DNA from 2 places in the Desulfoluna sp. CLI2B genome. Region 1 is predicted to be linked to the other one. Evidence: riboswitches for the same ligand, from Rfam matches in the RefSeq annotation. Region 1 holds a riboswitch; the other holds the start of a gene.
What was found. A riboswitch is a leader RNA that binds a small molecule or an ion and turns the genes downstream of it on or off. The one in region 1 is predicted to bind thiamine pyrophosphate.
Positions count from the first base shown of each region.

Region 2: it holds a riboswitch for thiamine pyrophosphate, as region 1 does, so the genes downstream of both, thiS (sulfur carrier protein ThiS) here and thiM (hydroxyethylthiazole kinase) in region 1, are expected to answer to the same signal.

Region 1 covers NZ_CP186557.1:1,664,292-1,674,198, reverse strand. Annotated here, with positions in the region: gene ACOYW2_RS08135 (ATP-binding protein) at 25-2,658, opposite strand; gene gdhA (NADP-specific glutamate dehydrogenase) at 2,982-4,310, opposite strand; gene ACOYW2_RS08125 (beta/alpha barrel domain-containing protein) at 4,569-5,087, opposite strand; gene ACOYW2_RS08120 (hypothetical protein) at 5,124-5,582, opposite strand; gene ACOYW2_RS08115 (alkaline phosphatase family protein) at 6,054-7,742, shown strand; TPP riboswitch at 7,819-7,910, shown strand; gene thiM (hydroxyethylthiazole kinase) at 7,990-8,823, shown strand; gene thiE (thiamine phosphate synthase) at 8,820-9,452, shown strand.
Region 2 covers NZ_CP186557.1:1,930,264-1,940,170, reverse strand. Annotated here, with positions in the region: gene thiC (phosphomethylpyrimidine synthase ThiC) at 1-280, opposite strand, end outside; gene thiE (thiamine phosphate synthase) at 282-914, opposite strand; gene thiF (sulfur carrier protein ThiS adenylyltransferase ThiF) at 988-1,611, opposite strand; gene ACOYW2_RS09345 (hypothetical protein) at 1,611-1,868, opposite strand; partial or broken gene ACOYW2_RS09340 (radical SAM protein) at 2,053-2,526, opposite strand; gene ACOYW2_RS09335 (hypothetical protein) at 2,691-2,882, opposite strand; gene ACOYW2_RS09330 (thiazole synthase) at 2,830-3,462, opposite strand; gene thiS (sulfur carrier protein ThiS) at 3,462-3,662, opposite strand; TPP riboswitch at 3,948-4,050, opposite strand; gene fusA (elongation factor G) at 4,724-6,808, shown strand; gene ACOYW2_RS09315 (AAA family ATPase) at 6,931-7,617, shown strand; gene ACOYW2_RS09310 (GGDEF domain-containing protein) at 7,736-9,031, opposite strand; gene ACOYW2_RS09305 (metal ABC transporter solute-binding protein, Zn/Mn family) at 9,477-9,907, opposite strand, start outside.

The DNA.
Region 1 (9,907 bases):
TAAAAAGAGTGAAGACAGCACCCGTCATCCCTTTTCGATCCCTTTTCCCGCCTCATCCAGAAGCCTTCGGACAACCCGCGCCAGCTCTTTTTTGACAATGGGCTTGATCATAAAGGCCTTAACGCCCATCTCCTCCAGGGCCTCCTCGCTCAGCCTGGTGCTGTACCCGGTGCAGAGAATAACCGGTAGGCCCGGCCGGATACGGAGCAGCTCCTCGGCCAGGAGCTCCCCTGTCATGCCCGGCATGGTCATGTCCGTCATCACCAGGTCAAAGTGCTCCGGCCCCGACCGAAACAACTCCAGGGCCTCGACGCTGTCCGTCCTGATCACCGCTGTGTACCCCAGGCGCCCCAGGATCTTGCCGATCATCCTGGCGATGGGCGGCTCGTCGTCAACCACCAGGATCCGCTCGCCACCCGTGGGCAGGATGCCGTCATCCGAGGGTGGCTCAGGCTCCTCGCGATCCGCCTCGGTAACGGGCAGGTAAACGGTAAACACGGCACCGCGCGGGATGTTGTCCTCCACCTTGATCTCTCCCCCCCACTTTTTGACAATGCCGTGGACCATGGCAAGGCCCATGCCCGTGCCTTCCCCGGGGCCCTTGGTGGTAAAAAAAGGCTCGAAAATGGAGGATTTCACCTCAGCGGGGATGCCGCACCCTGTGTCGGCGACCCTCAAGGTCAGGTAGTTCCCCGGAAGGAGCGAAACCGGAACCGGCGTCCCCCCATACCCCAGGGCCGTGTCAAAGAGCTTTACATCCAGGACCCCGCCGTCCCCCTCCATGGCGCTGGCCGCGTTGGTGCACAGGTTCATGAGAATCTGGTGCACCTGGGTCTCATTGCCGAGGATCCTGGATTCGCTTTCAATATCCCGGGTAATCTCCACCGTGCTCGGGATGGAGGAGCGGATGAGTTTAAGGGCCTCTTCCACAACGGGTTTCACCCGAATGGCCACGGTGGCTTCGTCGCCCTGGCGAGCAAAGGTGAGGATCTGTCGAACCAGCGTCACGGCCCGGGTCCCGGCCAGGTAAATCTCCTGCAGGTGGCCTTCCAGCCGCGTGTCCGGCGTCACATCATCCAGGGCAAGCTCGGCATAGCCCAGGACCGAGGAGAGAATATTATTGAAATCATGGGCAATCCCCCCTGCGAGTCCTCCGATGGCTTCCATCTTGTGGGTCTGGCGAAGCTCCTCCTCCATCTTTTTAATCTGCGTGATATCCACCCCGTGATGGAACCGCACCTGCCGTCCGTCCACCCACTGGATGCTCCGCTCGTAGTTGATATAAAAGGCAGGGCCTGGTTGGGCTCTCCCGCCCGGCGCCCGGACGGTGTCCGGAATCCCTCCCCGGGGGGAGCTCCCCGGAGGCCCTTCCCTCTCGCGACCGGCCATAAAGAGGGCATGGTACTCCTGCCCGGTGAGCCCCTCTCCGAAGCTTTCAATCATGGCCTTGTTCATAAACAAAATCTTGAAGGTCTTCGTATCCGATACACAGATGATGGCGTCCACGCTGTCCAAAACGGTCTTCAAGGTCTTGAGGGACCGCCTCTGGGCCTCCTCCGCCTTGACGGACTCGGTGATGTCGGGTGCCGTCTGCCCACCACGCGGACCACCTACCCCGTCGAAAACCAGACGCTCCCGTGGTTCGAATCCACTTCTTCTCCCCTTTGTGGGTGGTGATCTCACCATAATGGGACGGCCCAGCTCGACACACTGGGAAAACGCCTTGGCCACAGCCTCCCCGTCGTCTTTGCAGTAACAGGACATGGACGCCGTAAAATGATCCAGTGTCGGGTCCACCTCCAACCCGTGAATTTCATAAAGCTGGTTGGTCCAGAGAAACAGCTCATCGTCCACGTGGAACTCCCAGCCCCCGATGTTGCTCAATCTCTGGGTTTCGTCCAGAAGGGCCCGGTTCCGCGCCAGCTGATGTTCCACCGCCTTGCGCCGCTCCATGTCGTGATACAGACGCTGTCGCATCTGGTTCAACGCCGATACCAGTTCGTCGATCTCGTCCGGGCATTCGGGGTCGGCCTTCCTGTTGGGCAGCTCCAGGCGCGTGCCCAGCTCCCGGGGCCGTATGGACGTGGCGTACCCTGCAATGGCCGTTATGTGACGCGTCACCAGGCGGTGAAGGACCGCAAGGATCGCCATGGAGACCAGCAGCGTTTTCAGGGCCTGGGTCACCAGGACCACAAAAAGGCGCTCATACAGTCGGCGATGGACCCCCTCTAAGGAGGCATAGACGTCCAGCACACCGATGTGCCGCTCCCGGCTCCCGTGGGAAAAGAACATATCAAAACCCCTGCGAACCCACTGCTCGCCCTCCTTCAACCGACCCGCTGTAAAGAGCACCTCCCCGTTCTCGCGAATCTCCAGGTAGATGAGGTCCCGCATGGTGAGCATGTCATTGAGATGGGTGGTGATCTGAAGGTCATCGAGCTGCCACAGGCTCCCCGACAGACTCTCCAGGTGCCCTTCCCTGACCTGCGTGAACTGGTCGTCCACGGCGCTCAGGTCTTTTCTGTACTCCAGGAACAGGTTGAAGCTGGTCCCGATAAAGGTAATGAGAAAGCTGAAGACAAGGATATAAAACAGCTGCTTTGCAGCCAGGGAACCTTTAAGGCGACGCGAGATGGTCTTGATGCGGTGAAAGGGCATACACACCTCTGTTGGGAGTCAGGATCCCTCGGCATGTGGAGAAACATCCCGGCCACGGGATGCGCGATCCCCCAAACATAAGGGGGGATAAACGGGGGTACGGACCGCCGAAGAGACAGACACGGTCAACGGGCGGGGTGCGGAAAAACAAGCAACAGGAAAAGACAGGGCAGAGAAAAGCACATGGTGCGGAAAAAACGGCAGGCTACCCATAGCATGCCGACATCCGCACCATCTGCCATCACGTCAGAGGTGTATCGATAAAACGGATGCCCGCCTTCGGCCGCAGGTTACGGCCCAACGGGCGTCCGTATGGGCAGGAGTCAGACAACCCCCTGGTCTATCATGGCATCCACCACCTTGATAAAACCGGCGATGTTGGCCCCGGCCACATAGTTGCCGGGCATGCCGTACTGTTCGGCCGCATTCAGGCAGGTGGCATGGATGTTCCGCATGATGTCCTTGAGGCGCCGGTCCACCTCCTCCCGGCTCCAGGAGAGACGCATGCTGTTCTGGCTCATCTCAAGGCCTGAGGTGGCCACCCCGCCTGCGTTGGCCGCCTTGGCAGGGCCAAAGAGGATGTTGTTGTCTTTGAAATAGTGGACCGCCTCCAGGGTGCAGGGCATGTTGGCCACCTCCACCACGGCGCGGCAACCGTTCTTCACAAGGATTTCGGCGTCCGAGCGGTCCAGCTCGTTTTCAAGGGCCGTGGGCATGGCCACATGGCAGGGGACCTCCCAGGGGCGCCTGTTCGGGACCCACTCGCAGCCGAACCTGTCGGCGTAATCCTTGGCGGGCCGCCTATAAACGGTCCAGAGATCGGCCATGTAGGCGAGTTTTTCGCCCTTGATCCCCTCGGGGTCATGGACGTAGCCGTCCTCGTCAGCAATGGTCACCACCTTGCCGCCCAACTCATTGACCTTCTCGATGACATAGGTCCCGACGTTGCCGTATCCTGAGATGGCAACGGTCTTGCCCTCCATGGTCTCGTTTGTGAGCTTGAGCATCTCTTCGAGAAAATAGACGGCGCCGTACCCCGTGGCCTCGGGCCGGACCAGGCTGCCGCCCCAGTTGAGGGCTTTGCCGGTGAGCACCCCGGTAAATTCATTGGTCAGCTTCTTGTACATCCCGAACAGGTAGCCGATCTCCCGGGCGCCCACCCCGACATCCCCTGCAGGCACGTCGGTGTTGGGGCCGATGTGGCGAAAAAGCTCGGCCATGAAGCTCTGGCAGAACCGCATCACCTCGTTGTCCGATTTGCCCTTGGGGTCAAAGTCGGACCCGGCCTTGCCGCCGCCCATGGGCAGGGTGGTCAGGGCATTTTTAAACACCTGCTCAAAGGCCAGGAACTTCAGTATCCCGAGGTTCACCGACGGGTGAAACCGGCACCCGCCCTTGTACGGCCCGATGGCGCTGTTCATCTGAACCCGAAAGGCACGGTTGACCTGCACCTGCCCGTCGTCATCCACCCAGGGCACACGGAACATGATGACCCGTTCGGGCTCCACGATCCGCTCCAGGACATTGTGCCTGCGGTATTCGGGATTCTGCTCCAGGACGGGGGCCACCGACTCCACCACCTCGGTGACGGCCTGGTGGAACTCGGGTTCGTGGGGATCTCTGCTCTTTACGACCTCTAAAATGTCTGGCATATCGCATCTTCCTGTTTGATGAATAAACGAACGCATCAAAACAATGCGTCAGAATTTCGTATTGCGTATTTTTCCAATACAAAAATCCCGATCTTAGAAATGGCGTATGCCAAACAGCGCAAAGGGGTCAAGGAAAAAGGTCGCTGATCATGGCAGGTTGCCGCAACCACGGGGAATACGTGGAAATCTAAAACCGTGCCAAACCAAATGGGAGCCTGTCGGCCACTCTTTCCTTGTTTTTCGTAACGTTCAGCCCTTTTATTTCACGGCCAGTCTTTTCTTGTCCGCATAGTACTTCATAAACTGAGCCCGCTCGTTGATGGTTGCCGCCTCCTGGGAGAGCCGCCCCCTGAAGTCGGCAATGGTCTGGATCCCCTTGCTGCCCATCCACGTCTCCAGCTCCTCGATCATCACCCCCAGGTGCTTGACCCCGTTCTTGTAAAGGGTCGAGACCACCTGCACCACGTCCGCACCTGCCAGGATCTGCTTGACCACCCCTGCGCCGTCATGGACGCCGGTGGAGGCCACAAGGGCGCAGTCCACCTTCTCGGCCATGATGGCGACCCAGCGAAGGGACAGGGCCATCTCCGCAGGCGTGCTGAAAAGGTACGAGGGCACCACCTCGATTTTCTTGATATCCACATCGGGGCTGAAGAACCGGTTGAAAAGCACAAGCCCGTGAATTCCCGTCCGGGAAAGTTTCTGGATCATGGGGCCAAGGTCGGTGAAGTAGTGAGAGATCTTCAGCACCACAGGGATGGAGAGGACCCCAAGAATCTTTTCGAGAACCTTGGAGAGAGCTCTTCCTTCTCCTTATACGCCCCTGGTTGAACTGGGTCGGGAAGATGTCCAGCTCCAGGGCGTCGGCCCCTGCCCTTTCAAGCTCCCGGGCAAAGGCGATCCACTCCAGGGAATCGGATAACAGTTGATGCTGGCGATAACGGGTATATCCACCGAAGCCTTGGACTCACGTATCAGGGTGGTGTACCGGTTGAGGTTGTCTTCCCGGACCTTGTACCCGTAGAATTCAATGGGATTTTTCCTTCCATCGTAGTCAAAATACTGAACCGAGGCGTCCGCGGCCTTGGTGTCCCGGATCACCTTGTCGCTTTCAAGGTTGATCTCCTCCTGGAAAAGGGATTTCAACACAACGGCCCCTGCCCCGTTTTCCGCAAGGCGCCTGACCCCTTCCACCGTGCCGGACAATCCGGAGCTTCCCACGACAATAGGGTTCTTGATCGACATTCCCAGGTACGAGGTGGACGTATCCATGCGTCATCTCCTTAGATTTGGTGGTGATCGGACAGGAGCCGTCCCGTCCCGAAGGCCATGGGCCTCGCCCGGGAAGGGCGGCACATGTATTGGAATAAGCACCGCAATGAGGCGTCGGTGATGGAGCATGATGCCCCGGTGGATATGGGGGCGTGCCCTGCCGGGGACAAACGCAGGCGTGATATGGAGAGAAACGAACAGAGGGCACGCGATGTCGGGGGGAGGGCAGCGTAAAGGCGCAACCGTAACCCCTTGGTTGAACAGACTTACATCTTACCCGATGCCAATTGGAGAATCAAGTTGCGGTGCCCGGCCCGACACTGGAAGCTTAAGCCCATCCGTTGACAGAAGCTGGTGGCCTTGATACGAATACACCCATCGCAAACAACAACATTGTTACAAATGCAAAACAATACACCAAGGTCATTGTAACCCATCATCGGCCCCGCCAACCCAAAAGAGGACACCCCCATGAAAGCATGCCGACCCGTCTATTGGATGTTGCCGCTCCTGATACTCGCCGCCGCCACCTGGACCCATGCAAAACCTCTGCGGGAAAAGCCCGCCCTGGTGCTCCAGATCACCATCCATGATATGCGCGGCGATTTTCCCATGCGATACAAAGACCGCCTGGGCAAGGGGGGCCTGCGCTACCTGATGCAGCAGGGGACCCATTACACAAACGCCGGCTTTCCCCATGGCGGAACCGAGCCCACCGTGGGCCATGCAGCTCTGTTCACCGGCACCTCCCCTTCCCGCAACGGCATTGTGGCCGGAAGCTGGTTCGACCGGGCCAAAGACCGCGTCATCACCAGTTGCGAGGATGACCGCTACCCCCTTATCGGAAAAACACCGGTAGAAGGAGAAGGCCGGGCTCCCTCGCAGATGCTCGCGGCCACCATCGGTGATGAGCTGACAATAGCCACAAACGGGGGAGCCAGGGTGTTCAGCGTCTCCCTCAAGGATCAGGGCGCCATCCTCCAGGGAGGCCACACCGGCAAGGCGTTCTGGTACTCCACAACAGACGGTTCCTTTATAAGCAGCAGCTACTATTTCACCCAGTACCCCGACTGGGTTGCGCAATGGAACGCGGAAAAACATGCCGACGCTTACAGAAACAGGTCGTGGCAACTTCTTTACGCCCCATCCACCTACCTCTTCGGCACGGATGACAGGCGCCCCTTTGAGGTGGACATGTTCGGCCTGGGCACGACCTTTCCACACCCCCTCAACGCAGAGACCTCGCATTTCTACGCCAGCCTTGCCGCCACACCCTTCGGGGACGAGCTCACGGCGGACTTTGCCAAAACCCTGATCAGGGAAGAAAAACTGGGGCAAGGGCCCCGCACCGACTTTCTGGCCGTGGGCTTCTCGGCCACCGGTTCCATCGGACGCCTCTTCGGAGCCTCAAGCCTTGAGGCGGAAGACACCATCCTACGGGTCGACAAGCTGTTGGCCGACCTGTTCCGATACGTGGACAAGGAGATCGGCCTGGACCGGACACTTGTTGTTCTCTCATCCAACCAAGGCATGTGCGAGACACCCCAGCACCTGGCAAGCCTCGGCTTTGACGTGGGGTGCCTGCCCTCCGGTCCCATAATCCGGGAGGCCCTGGCAAAGGCCCTGAACAAGCGGTTGGGTGTCCCCGAATCAGTCGTCCGGCTCTACGACCACCCGTACGTCTATCTCGACGAAGAAGAAATCGCAAAAACCGGAGTCAGCCTTGCCCTGGTGGAGACAACAGCCGCCGAAGAAATTATGAGCATCCCGGGCATTGCCGGAGCCCTGACCCGCACGGACCTTCTCAAAGGGACCGTGGCCCCCACCCCCACCAACATGGCGATCCTCGACAGTTTCCATGCCGGTCGCTCCGGCAACATCCACGTCATCGCTGCGCCATCCACTTACGTTACCGGCAAAACGCCCTCCGCCTTGCCCCAGGGCGACGACACCTATGTTCCCCTCTTTTTCGCAGGCTGGGGCATCCCCGCCCAACGCATCACGCGACCCGTCACCCCTTACGATATCGCCCCAACCCTTGCAAGCGTCCTTGAAATCAAGGCACCCTCGGGCGCTGTGGGGATTCCCCTGGAAGAGGTGCTGAAGGAGGATACCCCTGCTGAAAACTGGATCACGGCAAGCCGCACCGCACTGCCATGAGATAAGGGCGAATGTGTTGACAACCTCGCCTGACCACCCTATACAAACTGCATCACACGATGCGGCTTTCCACAAGCCGTACACGCAGGGGTGGCTTAAGGCCTGAGATCATACCCGTTGAACCTGATCCGGATCATGCCGGCGAAGGGAATTGCGAAGCGCATCGATCTTTCTTTTTGGGGGGCAGTCGCCCCCCTCTCAAGCCCTCCTCAGCCGTTTTTCAACCAATGCATAAGGATTTAGGATTGTGAACGACCTTGCCCTAAAAGCAGCTGAGAACCTATCAAAAATCAGGGAATCCAACCCGCTTGTCCACAACATCACCAACTACGTGGTGATGAACTACACGGCCAACGCCCTCCTCTCCCTGGGGGCCTCACCGGTGATGGCCCACGCAGAAAACGAGGTGGAGGAGATGGCCTCCTTTGCCGGTGCCCTGGTCCTCAACATCGGCACCTTGAGTGACCCGTGGATCCGGGCGATGATCTCGGCAGGAGCCAAGGCCCGATCCCTGGGCACCCCGGTGATTTTAGATCCCGTGGGCTCCGGGGCCACCGCCTTGAGGACCCGCACCGCCACCCGCCTCATCCGGGAAGCGGGGGTCTCCATCATCCGGGGCAACGCCTCGGAGATCCTCTCCCTGCAGCAGGCAGGCTCCGGCACCCGCGGCGTGGATGCCGTGGACACCGTTGAAGAGGCCGCTGCCATGGCCTCGGCCCTGGCAACGGAGCTGAGCGCCACCATCGCCATCACCGGCCCGGAGGACATCGTCACCGACGGCGCACGCACGGCAAAGATCCGGGGCGGCCACCCCCTCATGGCACGGGTCACGGGAACGGGCTGCACGGCTACGGCCATTACCGGTGCCTTTGCGGCCGTGGACCTCGACCCCTTTACCGCGGCCTGCTCTGCCCTGGCCTTCTTCGGAATGGCCGGGCAAAAAGCGGCCGAAAAGGCCTCGGCACCGGGAAGCTTTATGATCGCCCTTCTGGACGCCCTCTACACCCTCACCCCCGAGGAGCTGCACACCGGATGCGCCATGGATGTCATTGGCTCTGGCCCAAAGGAACAGCGCCCATGAACCGCCTTTCAACCGTGGACTACGCCCTGTACCTGGTGACGGACCAAAAGCTCTCCAGAGGACGCAGCACCCTGGAGATCGTCCGTGGGGCTGTCTCCGGGGGCGTCACCTGCGTCCAGCTACGGGAAAAAGAAGCATCCACACGCACCTTCATTGAGGAGGCCCGCGCCATCAAGGCATGGCTGGATGATAAAGGGGTCCCCCTGATCATCAACGACAGGGTGGATGTGGCCCTGGCCGTGGGCGCCTCCGGGGTCCACCTGGGGCAGAGCGACATGCACATCCGCGATGCCAGAAGCCTTCTGCCCCCGGAAGCCCTCATCGGGATCTCTGCCGAATCCCTGGAAGATGCCCTGGCCGCAGAGCGCGAGGGAGCGGACTACATTGGCGTCAGCCCTGTGTTTGCAACCCCCACCAAAACCGACACCGCCCCGCCCCTGGGCCTTGACGGGGTGAGGCAAATCCGCGCGGCAGTGGATATTCCCATTGTCGGCATCGGGGGCATCGGCCTTGCCAACGCAGCCAAGGTGATGGCGGCAGGGGCCGACGGCATCGCCGTGGTCTCGGCCATCGTGGCCGCAGACGATCCGCAAAAGGCCGCAAGGGGTCTTAAAAAAAAGATTGGATAAAACGAGGCGAGCGGGCGTACGGCTGGACTGAGGGTAAAACGGGCTTCAGCGCCCTGCTCGGGTAGCCATTGGGGAATAATGGTTACGATTCAGTTTATGCCTCCGGCGGCCCTGCCGGGGGCTAAACTTTTGCCTGATCTTACAACGACGGGTTTAACAAACAGGGCTTCACAGTTCTTCGAAAATGACGTTTGAGCCTTGATTATCGTTTGGCCGCGACCTTCAAAAAAAACGGGAAAATAGACCGAAACGGAGCACCGCACACAGGTGCGGCTTTTTAATCCGTCGTTACCCGTGCCGCACAGGAGTGCGGCGCTCCATAAGGACAAAGGTGTTTGGGACGTGATGCAAATAGACCGATGGCCCAAACGATGATCATGTTTGAAGGGCAACTGCGATTTTCTCTGAGGAACGAAGGGTAAGCGCATTGGCTACCGGCTTTCGAGGTGGCACAC
Region 2 (9,907 bases), 270 kb from region 1:
CCTTCATGGCAACGGCGGCCCGGACCTTGGCCATCTCCACCTCCAGATCGCAGCAGTCCTTGGAGATCCCCAGGTTGACGTTCACCTTGGTGCGGAGTCCTTCCCCCACGCCTTCGGGATCGATGACGGTGTGATTTTTGTTCACCGGAACAGCAATGGTACCCTTGGCCATGCGCTCCATGAGGGTTTCGATGGGCATGTTCTCTTTTTTGGCCACGGTCTCCATGGCGCCGGTAACGATCCCTTTTCGGGCCGCATTCATCTGGGTTGTGTAGCTCATTTTAGTTTCTCTCCATGGCTTTGCGGATGGCTTTGACCCGCTTTGAAATATCTTCGGCTCCGACGATCTCCGTCACCAGAGCAATGGTTTCCGCGCCGTGGGCTTTCACCTCGGCAATGTTGTGTTCCTTGATCCCCCCGATGGCCACAAAGGGGATTTTTTCGTTTTTCACCACATGATCGAGGTAGGTCAGCCCCACGGCGTCGCAGACATCCTTTTTGGTCTGGGTGGTGAAGATGGGGCCGACACCGATGTAATCGGCCCCCGCCGCAACAGCAGCCGCCGCCTGGGCAGGGCTGTGGGTGGAGAGCCCGATAATCATGGATTCCCCCGCAAGCTTTCGCACCACGGGAATGGGCAGGTCGTCCTGTCCCACGTGGAGGCCGTCGGCTTCCACGGCCAGGGCCAGGTCCACATGGTCGTTGACAATAAAGGTGACCCCCGCATCCTGTGTCAGCCTGCGCACCACCTCGCACTGCCGGTATCGCTCCAGCATGGATTTGTCTTTTTCCCGGTACTGGATCAGGGTAATACCGGCGTCGATCATCGCCTTCACCACCGTGATGTTGTCCCGGCCCAGGGAGTGCTCCTCCCCGGTGATGCCGTAAATATCGGCACCTGCAATGGATCTCATGGTTTCTTATTCTCCTGTAAAAAACGCCCCCCGGCGGCCAGGGGATTTTCCTTTAGCCCTTTGCCTTTGGCCTTCAGCCTTTATCCTTCCCACCATTCACCACCCAACCAAATACCAAATCCGCCTGTTTGGCCGCCGCAATGGAGACCACCGCAGACATGGGAGGGGCTGCATCATCCGCTTCAGTGACCCCGTCCCCCACCACATAACAGGTGGGGGTGATCTTCCGGGTCACGATGCGATCGGCATCTCCCCAGCCGCCGATGCCGGAGGCGGCCACGAGAAAGGTCCCGCGTGCCAGGTATCGCTCCACCAGGAGCTGCTTGGCTTCCACCCGGTCAAAGGCCTCCACCACGGCATCGCAGCCGTCAAAAAGCCCCCCGATGTTCTCGCCGGTCACCTGCACGCAGTGGGTTTTAACCTCTACCTCCGGCTCGATGGCGACCAGATTCTCTTTCAGGGCATCCACCTTGCTCTCCCCCACCTGGCGGGCAAAAAAGAACTGCCGGTTGAGGTTAGAGGGCTCCACCCGGTCAAAATCGGCGATGACGAGGTGGCGGAACCCCATGCGCACCAGGTGCATGGCACAATTGGACCCCAGGCCCCCGGCCCCTGCAATACCGATGCAGGCCGAAGAGACACGCTCCATGTGATCTTTCCCCACGCGGCTCACAAGGGCCCCTCCGAGGGTGTCCATCAGTGCATCCTCCAGTCCTGATAGACGGGCTGGTACCCGCGCCCCCTTAAGTTGGCATCCATCTCCACCACGCTCCGTTCGTCATTGATATCGAACTGGCCGGAGCCCTCCTCTTCGGTATGGCTGCCCACGGATGTGCAGGAACCTGCCGACAGGCGGGTAATGCCCAGGGGAAGCACGTTGTCCCGAAACGCAGCGCTCTCCCGGGTGGACAGGGTGATCCCGGCCCGGGGCAAAAAGAGACGGAAGGCGGTCATGGCCTAGACCATACCGGCGTCCAGATGGCTGTTTATAGCACCGGGCGCGGGGGTGCATGCCAGGAAGGAGGGAAAGGCCCCAAAGCCATCTTGGAAGGCTGATCCAGTTGGGCGCGGTGGAGCCCTCTGCGTTTGCCAGTGGTCCAGCACCAAGCCCGCCAAGATTGATCCCACGCATCCTGGCCCGGGCTCCCCGCTCCAGGGCCTCCAGTCGAAACCTGAAATCCCGCTTGGGTCCGGCCGGGTGCAGGGTCTTGTACAGATCTTCGTTGTAGGTCTCCTGATACACGGTGAGGCTGTCGGCCCCGGCATTCACAAACCGGGCATACCCATCCTCGTCCACGGGGTAGATCTCAATCCCCACCGACGTAAAGTATTTGGAGATGATGGCCAGGCTCTCCTCGATGTAGGCGGGGGTCGCCACGTTGGGTGCCTCGCCGGTCAACAGGAGGATATGCTTGAGCCCGGTCTCGGCAATGGCCGCAGCCTCGAACTCCACCTCTTCCAGGCTCAGCTGGCGCCGGTGGATCTTGTTCTTGGCGTTGAACCCGCAGTAAACACACTGGTTGATGCAGTGATTGGAGATATAGATGGGAGTAAACAACAGGATCTGTCGGCCAAAATGGCGCAGGGTCGACTCGTGGGCTTTTTGGGCCATTGCCTCAAGGAAAGGCACTGCCGCCGGAGACAAAAGGGCCATTAAATGATCTACCGAACATTTGTGTGCGTCCAGGGCGGCTTGCACGTCACGCTCCGTGGCTCCGTTGATGCGGGCAAGGGTCTCGTCCGGGTCCAGTGTTTTCCAAACATCGAAAAAACCCATCACGCCCTCCCCTGCCCGAGGAACCCGGTAAGGGGTGAGGAGGCCGATGCCTCTTTGCGTGTCGAACCAAGGCCTGCAAGGTAGGCGGCACGTCCGGCGTCAACGGCCCGGCCAAAGGCACGCCCCATGGACACAGGATCACTGGAAGAGGCAATGGCCGTGTTGACGAACAGCGGCAGCTCCATCTCCATGGCTTCGCACGCCTGGGAAGGCTTTCCGATGCCCATCAATAATGGGAAGGGAGATCTCATCGATAAGAATACGTATCATCTCACGGGTCCGGATCCCCCGGTTGGTGCCGATGGGAGCGCCCAGGGGCATGACCGCGGCGGCCCCTGCATCCACCATGCGCCGGGCATCCATGAGATCCGGGTTCATGTACGGAAAAACATGGAACCCCTCTGCTGCAAGGATCTCCGTGGCCTTTGTGGTTTCCAGGTTGTCCGGGAGAAGGTAGCGCTGGTCGCTGATCACCTCGATCTTGATCCAGTCCCCGCACCCGGCGGCCCGGGCAAGGCGGGCGATGCGCACCGCTTCTTCAGCGTTTCGTGCGCCGGAGGTGTTGGGAAGGAGCACCATGTTCTCGGGAATGTGCTTCATCACATTGTCGGTCTCCGAGGCAAAGTCCACACGGCGCAGGGCCACGGTGATCACCTGGGCGCCGGAAGCCTCGCACACGTCGGGGATCAGGCCGTCGGCCGGGTATTTCCCGGTTCCGATGAAAAGCCGGCTTGAAAACTCTCTTCCCCCAATTTGAAAACAATCGTCCATCAGCACCCCCCTCCCACAAATCGCAGGATCTCAAGTTTATCGGTTTCGCTCAGTGTCACCGCCCCGAACCGGGACCGCTCCACCACCTCACCGTTTCGCTCCACCACGACACTGCCGGGGTGAAGCCCTTTGTGCTCCAGGAACCGCTCCAAGGTCATGTCACCTTGGGACAGGCTCTCTTCGCTGCCGTTAACCATCATAGACACACCTCCTGGAAACCCCGAAAACGCGCATGGACCGTAAACGCAGACAAAAACCGCGCCACAGGCACACCGAACCAGGGCCATAAGCTGGAGGACAGGTATTCTTGTATGAAGGGGAGATACCAAGGAAAGGGTTTCCAAGGCGCAGGACCGATGATTCCGGAGCGGCACCGAGGCCTGTGAGCCTGGGCCAGGTACCGGACCGCGAGCGGCCAAAAAAAAAGGCCGCCCGCAGGCAGCCTGATACGTGAGGTGTCGGGGGGCTTTGAAGCGCCGCGACAAAAATCGTGTATGTGGCTTCCCTACGGCAGTACAAACTGCGTCAGGTTCAAAGGGTTGGAATATCTCCGTCTCAGCCCGGTTAAGGGCACCCCCAGCAAAGTTACAACTGATTGTGAGATTCTTTTAGCATCATCCGCCCCGCCCGCGCAAGGAAAACCGACGAGGCTGTGGACGAAGGGTTCCGCAACGACTCCCGGGAGCACCTGCAGGTCGTCCAGAGCCTGTTTTCACGGCTCAGCACCCACGCAGGCCCATGATTTTTCCGACACCGGCGCCCTTCCCATGGGCGGCTGCCGGGTCGGGCTTTCCGAACCACCCCTGTTTTACCCCATTGACCCGGAGGTACCATTCCAGTATAACTATTGAAGATTCCAAGACTTGGGGCCTCTTACCATGATTTTCCAAAGCACCTTCTCACCCCCTCGAATCCCTGCACCGGAAACCTCCAAATCTCTCGTTTTCAGCGCCTTCTCCGTTCCCTTTTGCGTCCACTTTTCCCCCTGCAGCACCCGTTTTCGGAGAAAAAAAGGTTCCCTCATGAGAATTTAAGATTGACAATCGTATGCTTTTGTATATATTCGGTGCCCTTGATTGCTCCTGACGCCGGCCTTTTGTCTGGTCTAAGCAAACAAACCACCATGAGCAAAATCTGGAAAGGCTCGTTAAACCGGGGTAACGTGTGACTTACACCCACCGGACAGGGAATGATACGTCTTCATTCCCTTTTGGGTTGTCATGTGCTGCCTCGATCGTTTTTTCAAGAAGGATACGTGACAATGAAGACCGACTTGCAGAAAGTTAGAAACATAGGCATCAGCGCCCACATCGACTCCGGGAAGACCACCCTGACCGAGCGCATTCTCTTTTACACCGACAGGATTCATGCCATCCATGACGTAAAGGGCAAAGACGGCGTCGGCGCCACCATGGACTCCATGGAACTCGAAAAGGAGAGGGGCATTACCATTGCCTCGGCTGCCACCTACTGTGAATGGAAGGGCCACGAGGTCAACATCATCGACACCCCCGGCCACGTCGACTTCACCATCGAAGTAGAGCGCTCCCTGCGTGTTCTTGACGGTGCCATCCTGGTTCTCTGCTCTGTGGCCGGTGTCCAGTCACAGTCCATCACCGTTGATGCCCAGATGAAGCGCTACAAGGTTCCCTGTATCGCCTTCGTCAACAAGTGCGACCGAAGCGGCGCCAACCCCTTCCGCGTTATCGAGCAGCTCAACGAAAAGCTCGGTCACAACGCTGTTGCCATGCAGATTCCCATCGGCCTTGAGGACAACCTCCAGGGCGTGGTGGACCTCATCGCCATGAAAGCCTACTACTTCGACGGCGACAACGGTGAAAACATCCGCGTGGAAGAGATCCCCGCTGAGCTCCTCGACGAGGCACAGGCCAAGCGTGAAGAGCTCATCGACCAGGCCTCCCTCTTCTCCGAGGCCCTCACCGACGCCATCCTCGAAGAGGCTGAGATCACCGACGAGATGATCGTTGACGCGGTCCGCATCGGCACCATCGAGCGCCAGATCACCCCCGTTTTCATGGGCTCCGCCTACAAGAACAAAGCGATTCAGCCCCTTCTGGACGCGGTAACCCGTTACCTGCCTACCCCCGACGACATCACCAACGAAGCCCTGGACCTCGACAACGAAGAGGCTCCCGTGGTTCTCGAAGGGGATTCCGAAAAGCCCACCGTGGCCCTGGCCTTCAAACTTGAAGACGGGCAGTACGGGCAGCTGACATACATCCGTGTGTACCAGGGCTCCCTGAAAAAAGGCGACACCGTGAACAACGCCAAGAACGGCCGTAAGATCAAGATCGGTCGTCTTGTGCGCATGCACGCCTCGGACATGGAGGACATCAACGAGATCCCGGCTGGTTACATCGGCGCCCTCTTCGGCGTGGACTGTGCCTCCGGCGACACCTTTGTTGACTCCGCGGTCAACTACTCCATGATGAGTATGTTCGTCCCCGAGCCCGTCATCTCTCTGTCCATCACGCCCAAGGATAACAAAGCTCAGATCAACATGAGCAAGGCCCTCAACCGTTTCACCAAAGAGGACCCCACCTTCCGCTCCTTCATCGATGATGAGACCAACGAGACCATCATCGAGGGCATGGGCGAGCTTCACCTCGAAGTATACGTCGAGCGAATGAAGCGTGAGTACAACGCTGAAGTGGAAACCGGTCAGCCCCGCGTTGCCTACCGTGAGACCATCACGCGCCGCGCCGAGTTCGACTACACCCACAAGAAGCAGACCGGTGGTTCCGGTCAGTTCGGTAAAGTCATGGGTTACATCGAGCCCCTCGAAGACGAGCAGTTCTCCTTCGAGAGCAAGGTTGTGGGCGGTCGTATCCCCACCCAGTTCATCCCCTCTTGTGAGAAGGGCTTCGAAAGCTGCATGGCCAAAGGGCCCAAGCTTGAGTTCCCCGTTACCGGTATTGCCGTTACCCTTGAGGACGGCGGCTTCCACGCGGTGGACTCCTCGGAGATGGCCTTCCAGGCTGCGGCCAAGGGTGCCTTCAAACAGGCCTATGAAAAAGCCAAGCCTGTTATTCAGGAACCCATCATGAAGGTCGAGATCGAAAGCCCCAATGAGTTCCAGGGCCCATGTATGGGCTTGATTAACCAGCGCCGTGGTATTATCCTTGGTTCTCAGGACGAAGGGACCATGAGCCGTATCGAAGCTCAGGTTCCCCTCGCTGAGATGTTCGGTTTCTCAACCGTTCTGCGCTCTTCCACCCAGGGCAAAGCCCAGTACACCATGGAGTTCAGCACGTACAAGACCGTGCCCTCCTCCGTGTCGGAAGAGATCGTAAAGAAAGTGAACGAAGAGAAAGCTGCCAAATAGCCTGATGGAACACATCACCCGGCAGCATATCCGAACATCCGAATTTTTGGTTGGAGGAGACTGCCGGGTTGACACCATGGGGTCATTTTTGAGTTCGAACCTCAGCGACGAGAGAGGATACTATGACAAAAAAAGAATTGATCTTCAGGAACCCCTTCGGTGCACTGGGCATCGATTGCGATGACATGATCAACGGAGGAGAGCTCGGTGCCGTTATGGCTCGTGCCGGTCTCGGCAAGACCTCCCTGGTTGTTCAGATGGCGCTCCACGCCATGGCTTGCGGCAAGAAAGTTCTCCACGTCAGCCTGGAGGAACCCGTCAACAAGGTCAGCGTCTGGTACAACGAAATGTTCGCCAACCTGGCGGATTTGAATCGTGTGGAAGAGCCTCAGTCAGCCTACGACGAGATCCTTCCCAACCGCATGATCCTGACCATGAATGTGGATGGCTTCTCCATGGCCCGCCTGGAAGAACGCATCAACGACCTCGTCGAGCAGGACCTGTTCAACCCCGACATGATGATCATCGACGGGTACCCCTTTGAAGAGAAGGGTCGCGAAGACATGGAAGAGCTCAAGGCCCTTGCCTCACGCATGGGTTACTTTGCCCTCTTCACCGTCAAGACCCACCGCCACGAAGCCCTTGCTGAAAACGGCCTGCCCGTTCAGCTCGGCGGCGTGGACGATATCTTCTCCACCCTGCTCCAGATCGTTCCGGAGAACAACACCATCTACGTCAAAGCTGTCAAAGGCTCCAAGGCAGACAAAGAGTCCGCCGTCCTCGACCCTGAGACCATGATTATCCGCTAAGCCAATCCCCTTTGAGGGGATTGTTCTTGGATTACGGACGCAAAAAAGGCACCCCGAACCGGGGTGCCTTTTTTATTTTGATGCCATCCGAGCCTCTTTCCCGTCGGGGAAACAATTCCTATACCTCCGCTTCCCCCCAGACCACACAGCGATTTCGACCGAGTTCTTTGGCCCTGTATAGCGCTTCGTCAGCCATGTGCACAAGCTCTGCCTCCCGGGCCCCACCGTGGGGAGTCATGGCAGCCACGCCCAGGCTCAGGGTGACGTGGGTTACGAGGTCGGCCCGTTCATTCGTCACAGCCAGCCCCTCAATGCAGCACCGCATGGTCTCGGCCAGGTGCCGTGCCCCATTGAGGTCGGTACTGGGCAGAATCACCACAAACTCCTCTCCCCCGTAACGCGCCACGAGATCTCCGGGTCGGCGGGCACAGGAGACAAGGGCTTCGGCCACCCGGGCCAGGCAATGGTCACCGGCCTGATGGCCGTGTGTGTCGTTGTAGCGTTTGAAATGATCGATGTCGCAGAGGATCAGGGAGAGTTCCGATTGCTCACGGAGATGGCGGTTCCACTCCGTCACAATGCATTCGTCAAAGTGCCCCCGGTTGGCAATGCCGGTGGTGGCATCCATGATGGACGCCCTGCGCAGCTCTTCGTTGACGCGCTTGAGCTCCTGCTCCACACGCACGGTCATGGAGATATTGATGCAGAACCCGTAAAATCCGTTCACGCGTTCCTTGGCATTACGGGTGACCTGACCGTAGCACAAGGCCCAGGTCAGCCCCCCTTCCCGCCTGCGCAGCTGACAGCGAAACCGGTTGAGCTGCTCCCCTTCGTAGAGTTGAAAAAGAAACGACTCGGCCTGGAGCGGATCGGAAAAGAGACAGGAGACATTCTGAAGGCTTTCTGTGAGATGGGTGGGGGATTCATATCCGAGCATCCAGGAGAGTTCGGGATTGACCACGAGAATGCGGCCTTTGATGTCTGCCTGGAAGATACCGATGGGAGAACTGCTGAAGAGGCTCCTGGCCTGGCTTCTGGCCCGGTTGAGTTCATTGACGGCCAGGGTCTGGGCCGTGACGTCCTTGACCATGACGGCCAGGCCGGTTTCACCGGACTCCCGGAGTGCGGGCACCGCATACCAGCGACAGAAACACATATCCCCCTGCCGGGTCACGCAGGCCGTGGACACGTCGGAGACGCATGCGCCCCGGAGACACGCCTTTAAAAAGCCCTTGAGAGTATCCCCCTCCTCCGGAGACGGAACCAGGGAGGTCACCTCACGGCCGATCATCCGAGACGCGTCATAACCGAACAATGCCTCGGCCGAAGCCTCCCACTGAGAAATGGACCCATCGGGTTCCAGCCCGATGCTCGCAACCCCCGCTTTGGCCTGAAGAAGGAGGTGAGCCGGCATGGCACCCTTCCCCTCCCCTCTTCCTGTGGCCCGGTGAAACTCACCTGAGCAGCAACCACCGTCCTTTACAAGCCATTTTTCCAGCACCCTTTCCCTCCAGACCAGGCCCTGCCTGCCGTAGCCCGGGTACACACCCCGAGCCCCGAGCGGTCCCGCCCATAAGGAGTCTGAGAAATAAAACCGGGATTACAAAGCCGGCAGCCGCTCAACGTGTCTGTTTGAACGTTCCCCTGTTCAAAAACCACCCAAACCAAGGAAAGACCTACCACAATAACTGCCCCATGGCAAAGAGAGCATAAATAAAGAGGGCGATGCTCAAGCAAAATGAGCACCGCCCCTGCGGATCCCCCATCCCGGCCACAAAGGCATCCCTGCCCAGCAACACGGTGAATTCATGGGCCTGCCATGCCCCCGCCCCTGTCATGGAGCATGACAAGGGCCTTGCTTACTCGCCCTGTTTTTTCAACCCCCGGGACACGGCATCGGCAATTTTACCGAGGTTTCCAAAGTAATCCTCCGCCAGGGGGTCCAGGGGAACCACCGCCCCGTCAACGGCGGCCGCCACCTTTTCCGCGGTGTGGCGATCAAACTGGGGCTGAACAAAAATCACGCGAACCCCATCTGCCCTTGCCTGTGCAATGTACCGTGAAAGGGCCTTGCCCTTGGGACTCTTCCCTTCAACCTCCACGGCCTTTTGAACCAGCCCGTAGGCATCGGCAAAGTACCCGAAGGCCGGATGAAACACGTAAAGGGTCTCACCTTTAATGGGGGCAAGCGCCCGGGCAATCTGAGCGTCCAGAGCGTCAAGGTCCTGAAGCAGGGCAGCACACCCGGCCTCGTAAACCGATCGGCCGGACGGGTCCAGGGCGATGAGGG